Regions from separate parts of the Streptomyces sp. ML-6 genome, predicted to be linked through region 2. Evidence: riboswitches for the same ligand, from Rfam matches in the RefSeq annotation. Region 2 holds a riboswitch; each other region holds the start of a gene.

Region 1 (2,188 bases), 5.1 Mb from region 2:
ATCATGTCGATCGCCGCGGCCAACCTCTTCACCCGCAACATCTACAAGGACTTCCTGAAGCCGGACGCCACCCCGGAGCAGGAGACCAAGGTCTCCAAGCTGGTCTCGCTGCTCGTCAAGGTCGGGGCGCTCGCCTTCGTCCTCACGATGGACAAGACCGTCGCGATCAACTTCCAGCTGCTCGGCGGGATCTGGATCCTCCAGACGATGCCGGCCCTGGTCGGCGGCCTGTTCACCCGCTGGTTCCACCGCTGGGCGCTGCTCGCGGGCTGGGCGGTCGGCATGGTGTACGGGACGGTGGCCGCGTACGGGGTCGCCTCGCCGACGCAGGAGCACTTCGGCGGCTCGTCCGCGGAGATCCCCGGCATCGGCGAGATCGGCTACATCGGTCTCACCGCGTTCGTGCTGAACGCGGTGGTCGTGGTGGTGCTCACCCTGGTCCTGAACGCCATGAAGGCGCCCGCCGGGACCGACGAGACCTCGCCGTCCGACTACACGGCCGACGCGGGCGATCCGGGTGTCGCCGCCGAGCTCCCGCCGGCCACGGCGGGGGCGCCCGGCGGCCACTGACGCCCCGTGACGGCCCGTTCCCGCCCCTTCCCGAAGGGCGGCGGGAGCGGGCCGTCCGCTGTTTCCGGAAGGCCCGCAGGGCGCTTCCCGCCGGTCCGGACCGAGCTGACCGACACAACATCTGGGGGCTGCTTCATCGGGCTGCCCCCACATGTATGCTCATCCTCGCTGTCGCCGCAGGGGAATCCGGTGCGAATCCGGAACTGTCCCGCAACGGTGTGTTCAGTGCGCATTCGCGCACCCCGGACAAGTCCGAGGACCTGCCGACAGTGCGTCCGGCTCGACCGATCCGGGCGCCAGACGTCCGGGCCTCGCGGTTGGGCCGGCGGACGCCGTGCGGAGCGCCGTCCCGTCCCGGGTGCGTGCCCGCACGGCCGCCCCGTTCCCCCGCCGGCCCCGAGCCGAGCGAGGGAGAGCACCACGTGACCATCGCGCCAGCCGATCCGGCTTCGGTCGCCGCGTCCACGGCCGCCGATTCCGGGGCAGCCGCACACGACGGACCGGGGGCCGCGCTGCTGCGGACCCTGACCGACCTCACCGCCGATCTGCCCGACACCGACCCCGGGCGCGTCGCCGCCGCCGCACTGCGCGGCCGCAGCGCGCGGGCGGACGAGGCCGAGCTGTGTGCGCTGGCCACCGAGGCCGCCGCCGGACTGATCTCCGAGGACCCCGCCTACTCCCGGCTCGCCGCCCGGCTCCTGACCCGCGCCATCGCGGACGAGGCCGCCGGCCAGGGCGCCGTCTCCTTCTCCGCCTCGGTCGCCGTCGGGCACCGCGAGGGCCTGATCGCCGACCGCACGGCCGGCTTCGTCGCCCGCAACGCGGACGCCCTCGACGCGCTGGTGGAGCGCGCGCTCGCCGACGGCGCCGACGACCGCTTCGGCTACTTCGGGCTGCGGACCCTGCACAGCCGCTACCTGCTGCGTCACCCGCACACCCGTCAGGTCGTCGAGACGCCGCAGCACTTCATGCTCCGGGTCGCGTCCGGGCTCGCCGAGGACGACTCCCCGCGTGCCGTGGACGAGGTCGCGGCGCTGTACGGGCTGATGAGCCGGCTCGACTACCTGCCCTCCTCGCCGACCCTCTTCAACTCCGGCACCCGGCACCCGCAGATGTCCTCCTGCTACCTGCTGGACTCCCCGCTCGACGAGCTGGACTCGATCTACGACCGCTACCACCAGGTGGCCCGGCTCTCCAAGCACGCCGGGGGCATCGGCCTGCCGTACTCCCGCATCCGTTCCCGGGGTTCGCTGATCCGCGGCACCAACGGGCACTCCAACGGCATCGTGCCGTTCCTGAAGACGCTCGACGCCTCCGTCGCCGCGGTCAACCAGGGCGGCCGGCGCAAGGGTGCCGCCGCGGTCTACCTGGAGACCTGGCACGCGGACATCGAGGAGTTCCTGGAGCTGCGGGACAACACCGGCGAGGACCAGCGGCGCACGCACAACCTCAACCTGGCGCACTGGATCCCGGACGAGTTCATGCGCCGGGTCGAGGCGGACGGCCACTGGTCGCTGTTCTCGCCCGCCGACGTGCCCGAGCTGGTGGACTTGTGGGGCGACGACTTCGACGCGGCGTACCGGGCCGCGGAGGCGAAGGGGCTGGCCCGCAAGTCGAT
Region 2 (2,188 bases):
CGGGCGCCGTCGGCGAAGGGGGCGCCGGCCGGGACCGTGGTGCGCATCTGGTCGAGCTGCGGCTCCGGCAGGAGGCGACCGCGCAGGAGCGCGGAGTAGAAGCGGTTGAGGTCGGAGTTGGTGGACACCAACTGCCCTGCCGCCCAGGCCCAGGAGGGGTCCCACTCGGTGGCGTCGACGAGGGGCGCGTCCGCGGAGTCCTGGTAGTAGCCCCTGGGATGGGGTCCGCGGATGCGCAGTTCGCCGGGGGCGGGGAAGTAGGTGTGGCGCAGTCCGGCGCGCCGGATGACGCGCCGGTCGATCTCCGTGGCGAGGGGGCGCCCGGTGACCTTCTCCACGAGGAGTCCGGCGACCAGGTAGTTGCTGTTGCTGTACTTCCAGCCCCTGCCGGGTTCGAAGTCGGCCCCGTGCCGGAGTGCGAGGTCGAGCAGTTCACGGGGCTCGTAGTGACGGATCTCCTCACCCAGGTGCTCGACGTAGTTCGGGAGTCCGCTGGTGTGCTGGAGGAGTTGGCGGACGGTGATGCGGCCGCCGTCGATGCCGTCACCGTGCACGAGACCCGGCAGATACGTGTCGATGCGGCCGTCGAGCTCCACCCTGCCCTCGGCGACGAGTTGCAGCACGACCACGGCCGTGAACGCCTTGGTGTTGCTGCCGATGCGGACCCGGCCGTCGCGGGGCGCCCCGGCGCCGGTGGCGAGGTCGCCGACACCCGCGGTGTACGTACGGGTGCGTCCCCCGCCGTCCGTGACACCGGCCAGGGCGGCGGGCATGCCGTCGGAGCGCACGAGTTCGTCCAGGCCCTGCTGCACGGTGCTGCCGGGCCGGCCGGGGAGGGGCGCTGCCGCGGCGGGCGGTGCCAGGGCCCCCGCCGCGAGCACGCCCACGGCCAGCACGGCCGCTCCCGTCACGGCCCCGCGCCGCTTCCTCCCCCGCCGTCCGGACGGACGAAACCGCTGTTCTTCCCACGTGTGCACGCGCCGACTCCCACGAAATGGACATGAAATGGAAAGGCCGTCCGGAGCACACCGGAGGCCGTTGGATCGCTTCGGCAGGGGTGGTTCCCCGTTCGCCGGTTCCAGCATTTCCGCAGAAACCGTCCGCGGCGATCCTGCTGGCCGCCCGGTTCCTGGTGGGGCTGTCCCCCGCACACCGGTGGCCGGGGCAGCCGGGCCCCGGCCACCGGTCGTCGGTGCAAGGGGCATGACCTGCCGGAATACCGGTCTGACAGAATGGGCTCCGGAAACCCGGGCGACGCGCGTCAGGAAACCGGTGCGAATCCGGTACGGTCCCGCCACTGTGACCGGGCTGCAACAGCCCGGAAGCCAGATACTGGCCGCGCCGCCTTCCCAGACGACCCAGGGGACGAGGACATCCCCCGGAAAGGGCCGGCCATGCCACGGATCCGCCGTGTACCGCTCGTACTCATACCACTGCTCCTGCTGCCGCTCACCGGCTGCGGCTCCGACACCGGCGGTGGGGGCGGGGCGGGGACCGCACCGGCCGCCGACGGTTTTCCCTACACGGTCACCAACTGTGGTACGAGAACGACCTTCGACGCCCCGCCGGAACGGGTCGTCACCATGAACCAGCACGTCACCGAGATCATGCTGGCCCTCGGACTCCAGGACCGGCTGGTCGGGACGGCCTACCTGGACGACAGCGTCCTGCCGGAGTACCGGTCCGCGTACGAGGGGATCAAGGTGCTCGCGGAGGAGTACCCCTCCAAGGAAGTGCTGCTCGGCGCCAACCCCGACTTCGTCTACGGCGGGTACGACAGTGCCTTCGACAAGGCCAGGGGCCAGGACCGGGCGGAGCTCCGGAAGAACGGCATCAACACCCGGCTGAACATCGAGAGCTGCGCCGAGGGCGGGGTCGGCGTCGATCAGCTCGCCACCGAGATCACCCAGGTCGCCAGGACCTTCGGCGTACCGGAGCGCGGCCAGAAGCTGATCGCCCGGGAACGGCGGAGGATCGCGGCGGTCGAGACGGGGCTCGAGGACGCCTCGCCCCGCTCGGTTTTCGTCTACGACTCCGGTGAAAGCTCCGCGTTCACGGCGGGCGGCAAGGGCATCGGCAACGAGATCGTCGAACTCGCCGGTGGCAGGAACGTCTTCGCGGACTTCGACGCCACCTTCGGCGACGTGTCCTGGGAACAGGTCATCAAACGCAGGCCCGAGGTGGTCGT
Region 3 (2,188 bases), 1.2 Mb from region 2:
CCCGTCGGACGGCGACGTCGAGCCCGCGGGCGTCGTCACCACGGCCATCGCCGCCGTCAGCCCGCCGCCCACCACGGCCCAGGCACCGGTCCAGAACCTCACGGCCACCATCGTGGCCCCGGCCGCAACCACCACCACCCAGGACCCGGCGCGACCCGCCACCGTCTGAGCGGGCCGTCCAGGCCGGCCGTCTAAGGAATCAGCATGAAAATCGACTGGGCAGCCCTCGGTTCCGTGTTCGGCGTCTCCCTCGTGGTCACCGTCGCCCTGGTGGGCCTCTTCACCCTCGGCATCGTCGGCCTCTCCAAGCAGGCCGAACCGGCGGCGCAGGGCGGCTCCGGCGGCTCGGTGCTGCTGGCCCGCGCCGGGGCGTACGTCTGCTTCGCGCTGTGCGTGGCGGCGGTCGCGTACGGGATCTTCCTCATCGTCGCCTGAGCACACGCGTCACGCCCGAGCACATGCGTGACGTTCAAGCGCCTACGTGACGCCCGAGCGCACGCATCACGTCCGAGCGCATACGTGACGTCCGAGCACGCGCGTCACGGAGGGCCGGACACCCGCGAGGTGTCCGGCCCTTCGCCGTGCGCCCGGGGCGATGTGGGTCTCAGCACACTGCGCCGCCGCAGGTCAACGGCAGGTTGACGGGCGTTCGCGGGGCGTGGTGGACTGCCGGAGCCAATCACGGCGACAGCAGAGGAAGCCGGTGCGAATCCGGCGCGGTCCCGCCACTGTCACCGGGGAGCGGTCCCCCAACACCGGAAGTCACGGCACGCGCGAGCGGGCTGGAAGGCCGGGGGAACCGCGGATCCGGGAGCCAGGAGACTCTCGTCGCCGGTCACGTCGAACCAGGGCGCGGACCCTGAGTGAGGACATATCGCCATGCCTGGCTGCCGTGCGTCCGTCGTCGGGGCGCTCTCGCCGAGAGCCGCCCGTACCGGGATCCTCCGAGGCACGACGGCCGGTTGAGCGTGCGAGCCGACCGCGTCTTCGCGTACGGCGCCGCCGCCGGTCTGCTCGGCGACCTGCTGCTCGGTGACCCCCGCAGGGGGCACCCGGTGGCCGGGTTCGGGCGGGCCGTGGCGAACGTCGAGCGCCGTCTGTGGCACGACCACCGCGGGTGGGGCGCGCTGCACGCCCTCGTCTGCGCCGGAGGCGTCGCGGGCGGTGCCGCGCTGGTCGCCCGCGCCCTGCGCGACCGCCCCGCCGCCTCCCTCGCGCTGACCGCCGCCACCACCTGGTCCGTCGTCGGCGGCACGTCCCTGGGCCGCGAGGCACGGGCCATCGGCGACGCCCTGGCGGCCGGCGACATCGAGCTGGCCCGCGAACGGCTGCCGCATCTGTGCGGGCGCGACCCGCAGTCCCTCGACGGGCCGCAGATCGCCCGCGCCGTGGTGGAGTCCGTGGCCGAGAACACCTCCGACGCCGTGGTCGGCGCCCTGGTGTGGGGCGCGCTGGGCGGGGTGCCGGGGCTGGCCGGTTTCCGGGCCGTCAACACCCTGGACGCCATGGTCGGCCACAAGTCGCCCCGGTACCGGCGCTACGGCTGGGCCTCGGCCCGCCTCGACGACCTCGCGGGCTGGCCCGGCGCCCGGCTCACCGCCCTGCTCGCCGTGGCCGCGGGCGGCCGTCCGGGTGCGGCGGCACGGGCCTGGCGGGCCGATGCCGGCCGGCACCCGAGCCCCAACGCGGGCCCGGTGGAGGCCGCGTTCGCGGGCGCGCTCGGCGTACGGCTCGGCGGGACCCTCGCGTACGGCGGCCGGGTCGAGCACCGTCCCGTGCTCAACGGGGAGGCCGGCCGGGCGGTGGAGGGCGCGGACATCGAGCGCGCGGTGCGGCTGTCGCGCCGGGTGGGCGTGCTGGCCCTGGGCGTGTGCGTGGCGGGCCGGTTCGGCGTGTCGCTCGCCGCCCGGCGGATCGCGGGCCGCCGGACGGCCGTGCCGGACGTGGCAGGACCTCGCGTCCTCGGCCCTCGCACCCCAGGATCTCGCACTCCAGGACGGAGAAACCCATGAGCGGCGGGCTGCTGATCGCCGGAACCACCTCCGACGCCGGCAAGAGCGTCGTCACCGCGGGCATCTGCCGCTGGCTGGTGCGCCGGGGCGTGAAGGTGGCGCCCTTCAAGGCGCAGAACATGTCGCTGAACTCGTTCGTCACCCAGGAGGGCGCCGAGATCGGACGGGCCCAGGCC
Region 4 (2,188 bases), 5.9 Mb from region 2:
GAGATCGCGAGCACGGTGAGCCCGAGTCCGAGCACGGCCTTGTCCACGGGGTGACGGCGGCGCCAGCGGTTGCCGTGCGCCGCCTCGTCGATCGGCAGCACCGCGGGTTCAGGCTCCCTCGGCGGGGGAGTCCCCGGTACCGACGGGCGCGCTTTCGGGATCCCGCCGTGCCTGCCCCTGCGCCCCTGCGAGTTCCGAGCCCTGGCGGCGGCCCCGGCGCAGCCCGAAGTAGTAGGCGAGGACACCCGCGCCGAGCGCCGCCTGGAGGGCGAAGAGCGCCGACTCGATCTCGCCGGACGGCGGTTCGTACAGGGGCGAGAACCAGGGTTCGTAGTCCGGTTCGAGCTCGGTGATCGCCGTCTCCGCCTCGGCGTCGGCGCCCGCGAACGGCTCCTCCTTGTGGTCGCCGAGGCCGAGCGCCAGCGGCAGGACCGCGAGCGCGGCCACGACGAGCAGCAACAGGGCGTTGATCTTCGCGTTACGGCTCATCGGGCCACTCCCTCGGGCGTGCCGGTCCGGTCCGCCCGGACGGCCGGGAACACGCCCAGCCGGGTCAGTTCCCCCTTGCTGGACTGCGCCAGCAGCCGCATCACGACCACCGTCAGCAGCCCCTCGCTCACCGCGAGCGGGATCTGGGTGACGGCGAAGATGGAGCCGAACTTGCCGAGCGCGCCCAGGAAACCGCTGCTCGGGTCGGGGAAGGCCAGCGCCAGCTGCACACTGGTGACGCAGTAGGTGGAGAGGTCGGCGACGAACGCGGCGAAGAACACCGCCACCATCAGCGGCACGTCGAACCGCCGCAGCAGCCGGTACAGCCCGTACCCGGCCCAGGGGCCGACGACCGCCATCGAGAAGACGTTGGCGCCGAGCGTGGTCAGGCCGCCGTGGGCCAGCAGCAGCGCCTGGAAGAGCAGGGTGATGGTGCCGAGCACCGCCATGATCGGCGGCCGGAAGAGGATGGCGCCCAGCCCGGTGCCCGTGGGGTGCGAGCAACTCCCGGTCACCGAAGGGAGTTTCAGGGCCGACAGGACGAAGGTGAAGGCCCCGGAGGCGCCGAGGAGCAGGGTGCTCTCCGGGTGCTCCTTGACCTCACGGGTGAGTGACCGTACTCCGTGTACGACGAACGGCGCGGACGCGACGCCCCAGGCGATCGCGTGCGCCGGAGGCAGAAAGCCCTCGGCTATGTGCATGGCTCAGTAGACCCTCTCCAGCACCTCGTGGATGGTTGACGCGCCTTGGCCGGTCTCCTGGCTGACGGGTACCACCGCCCGTGCTCCGCCTTCCCGGGTCCGAGGACCCAGTGGCTGCCCGCAGGGGGCTGGAGCCGGACTTCCCGATCACAGTGGCGAGGGCCGCACCGGTATCACACCGGATTTCCCGTTCACCAAGGCGTGGCGACAGTAATGCCCGACCCGGGGTGGTGACAAGCACGCCCGGAGGGGGCGGGACGCACCGCGCGCCCGCGCGCCCGCCCGCGCGCCCGCGCGTGCAGGGGCCGGCGCGCGGTGCCGGCCACCTGCGCGGACGGCCCCGTACGCCCCGTACCGCCCCTGCCGTCACCGCGGGCGGCCCCTGCCGTCACCCCCGTACCGTGCCTGCCGTCACCGCGGGTCGAAGTCCGTTCCCCGGGAGACCTTCTCCCACTCGGCGAGCTCGGCCCGCACCGAGTCCAGGTGCCTGACGACGGCGTCCACCGCGTCGCCGCCGAGGACGAGTCGCAGCGGGGTCCGCTCGGCGTCCAGGGCCAGCCGGATCGCCGCCGCGGCCTTCGCCGGGTCCCCGGGCTGGGTGCCGTCGCCGCCTTGCACCGTCCGCCTGGTGGCGCTGCCGCAGGGGCACCCCCTGGCGGTGCGGGCCGCGGCCGACCACGAGGGGGCGGTCGATTTCGCGGACCTCCTCGACGAGCCGTTCCTCGCCCTTCCACCGGAGGCCGGTCCGCTGCGGGACTACTGGCTGGCCCTGGACGCCCGGGGCGGGTGGGCGGGGTGGTGAGCAGCGCCGAGGAGACCCACGCGGCGGTCGTCAACGGTCAGGGGGTGGTCCTGCTGGCCGCCGGGAACGCCCCGCTGGTCGTCCGGGACGAGGTGACCGCCGTACCGGTCCGCGGCATCTCCCCGTCCCGGCTGGCGGTGGCCGCCCGCCGGGACGACGAACGCCCTCTGGTACTGGCGTATCTGGCCGCAGCGAC

The links. Region 2 has a riboswitch for cobalamin ahead of OCT49_RS01570 (ABC transporter substrate-binding protein). Riboswitches for the same ligand answer to the same signal wherever they lie in the genome.
Region 1: another riboswitch for cobalamin. It lies ahead of OCT49_RS24105 (ribonucleoside-diphosphate reductase subunit alpha); the one in region 2 lies ahead of OCT49_RS01570 (ABC transporter substrate-binding protein).
Region 3: another riboswitch for cobalamin. It lies ahead of OCT49_RS06650 (cobalamin biosynthesis protein); the one in region 2 lies ahead of OCT49_RS01570 (ABC transporter substrate-binding protein).
Region 4: another riboswitch for cobalamin. It lies ahead of OCT49_RS27660 (energy-coupling factor ABC transporter permease); the one in region 2 lies ahead of OCT49_RS01570 (ABC transporter substrate-binding protein).

Annotation. Positions count from the first base shown of each region.
Region 1 covers NZ_JAOTIK010000001.1:5,411,868-5,414,055, reverse strand. The annotation lists gene mctP (monocarboxylate uptake permease MctP) at 1-570, shown strand, start outside; cobalamin riboswitch at 726-852, shown strand; gene OCT49_RS24105 (ribonucleoside-diphosphate reductase subunit alpha) at 993-2,188, shown strand, end outside.
Region 2 covers NZ_JAOTIK010000001.1:332,051-334,238, forward strand. The annotation lists gene OCT49_RS01565 (serine hydrolase domain-containing protein) at 1-911, opposite strand, end outside; cobalamin riboswitch at 1,224-1,355, shown strand; gene OCT49_RS01570 (ABC transporter substrate-binding protein) at 1,395-2,188, shown strand, end outside.
Region 3 covers NZ_JAOTIK010000001.1:1,502,430-1,504,617, forward strand. The annotation lists gene OCT49_RS06640 (inorganic phosphate transporter) at 1-169, shown strand, start outside; gene OCT49_RS06645 (hypothetical protein) at 205-435, shown strand; cobalamin riboswitch at 695-824, shown strand; gene OCT49_RS06650 (cobalamin biosynthesis protein) at 969-2,012, shown strand; gene OCT49_RS06655 (cobyric acid synthase) at 2,009-2,188, shown strand, end outside.
Region 4 covers NZ_JAOTIK010000001.1:6,249,735-6,251,922, forward strand. The annotation lists gene cbiQ (cobalt ECF transporter T component CbiQ) at 1-101, opposite strand, end outside; gene OCT49_RS27655 (energy-coupling factor ABC transporter substrate-binding protein) at 109-489, opposite strand; gene OCT49_RS27660 (energy-coupling factor ABC transporter permease) at 486-1,190, opposite strand; cobalamin riboswitch at 1,221-1,404, opposite strand; partial or broken gene OCT49_RS27665 (short-chain dehydrogenase/reductase) at 1,602-1,823, opposite strand; partial or broken gene OCT49_RS27670 (LysR substrate-binding domain-containing protein) at 1,813-2,188, shown strand, end outside.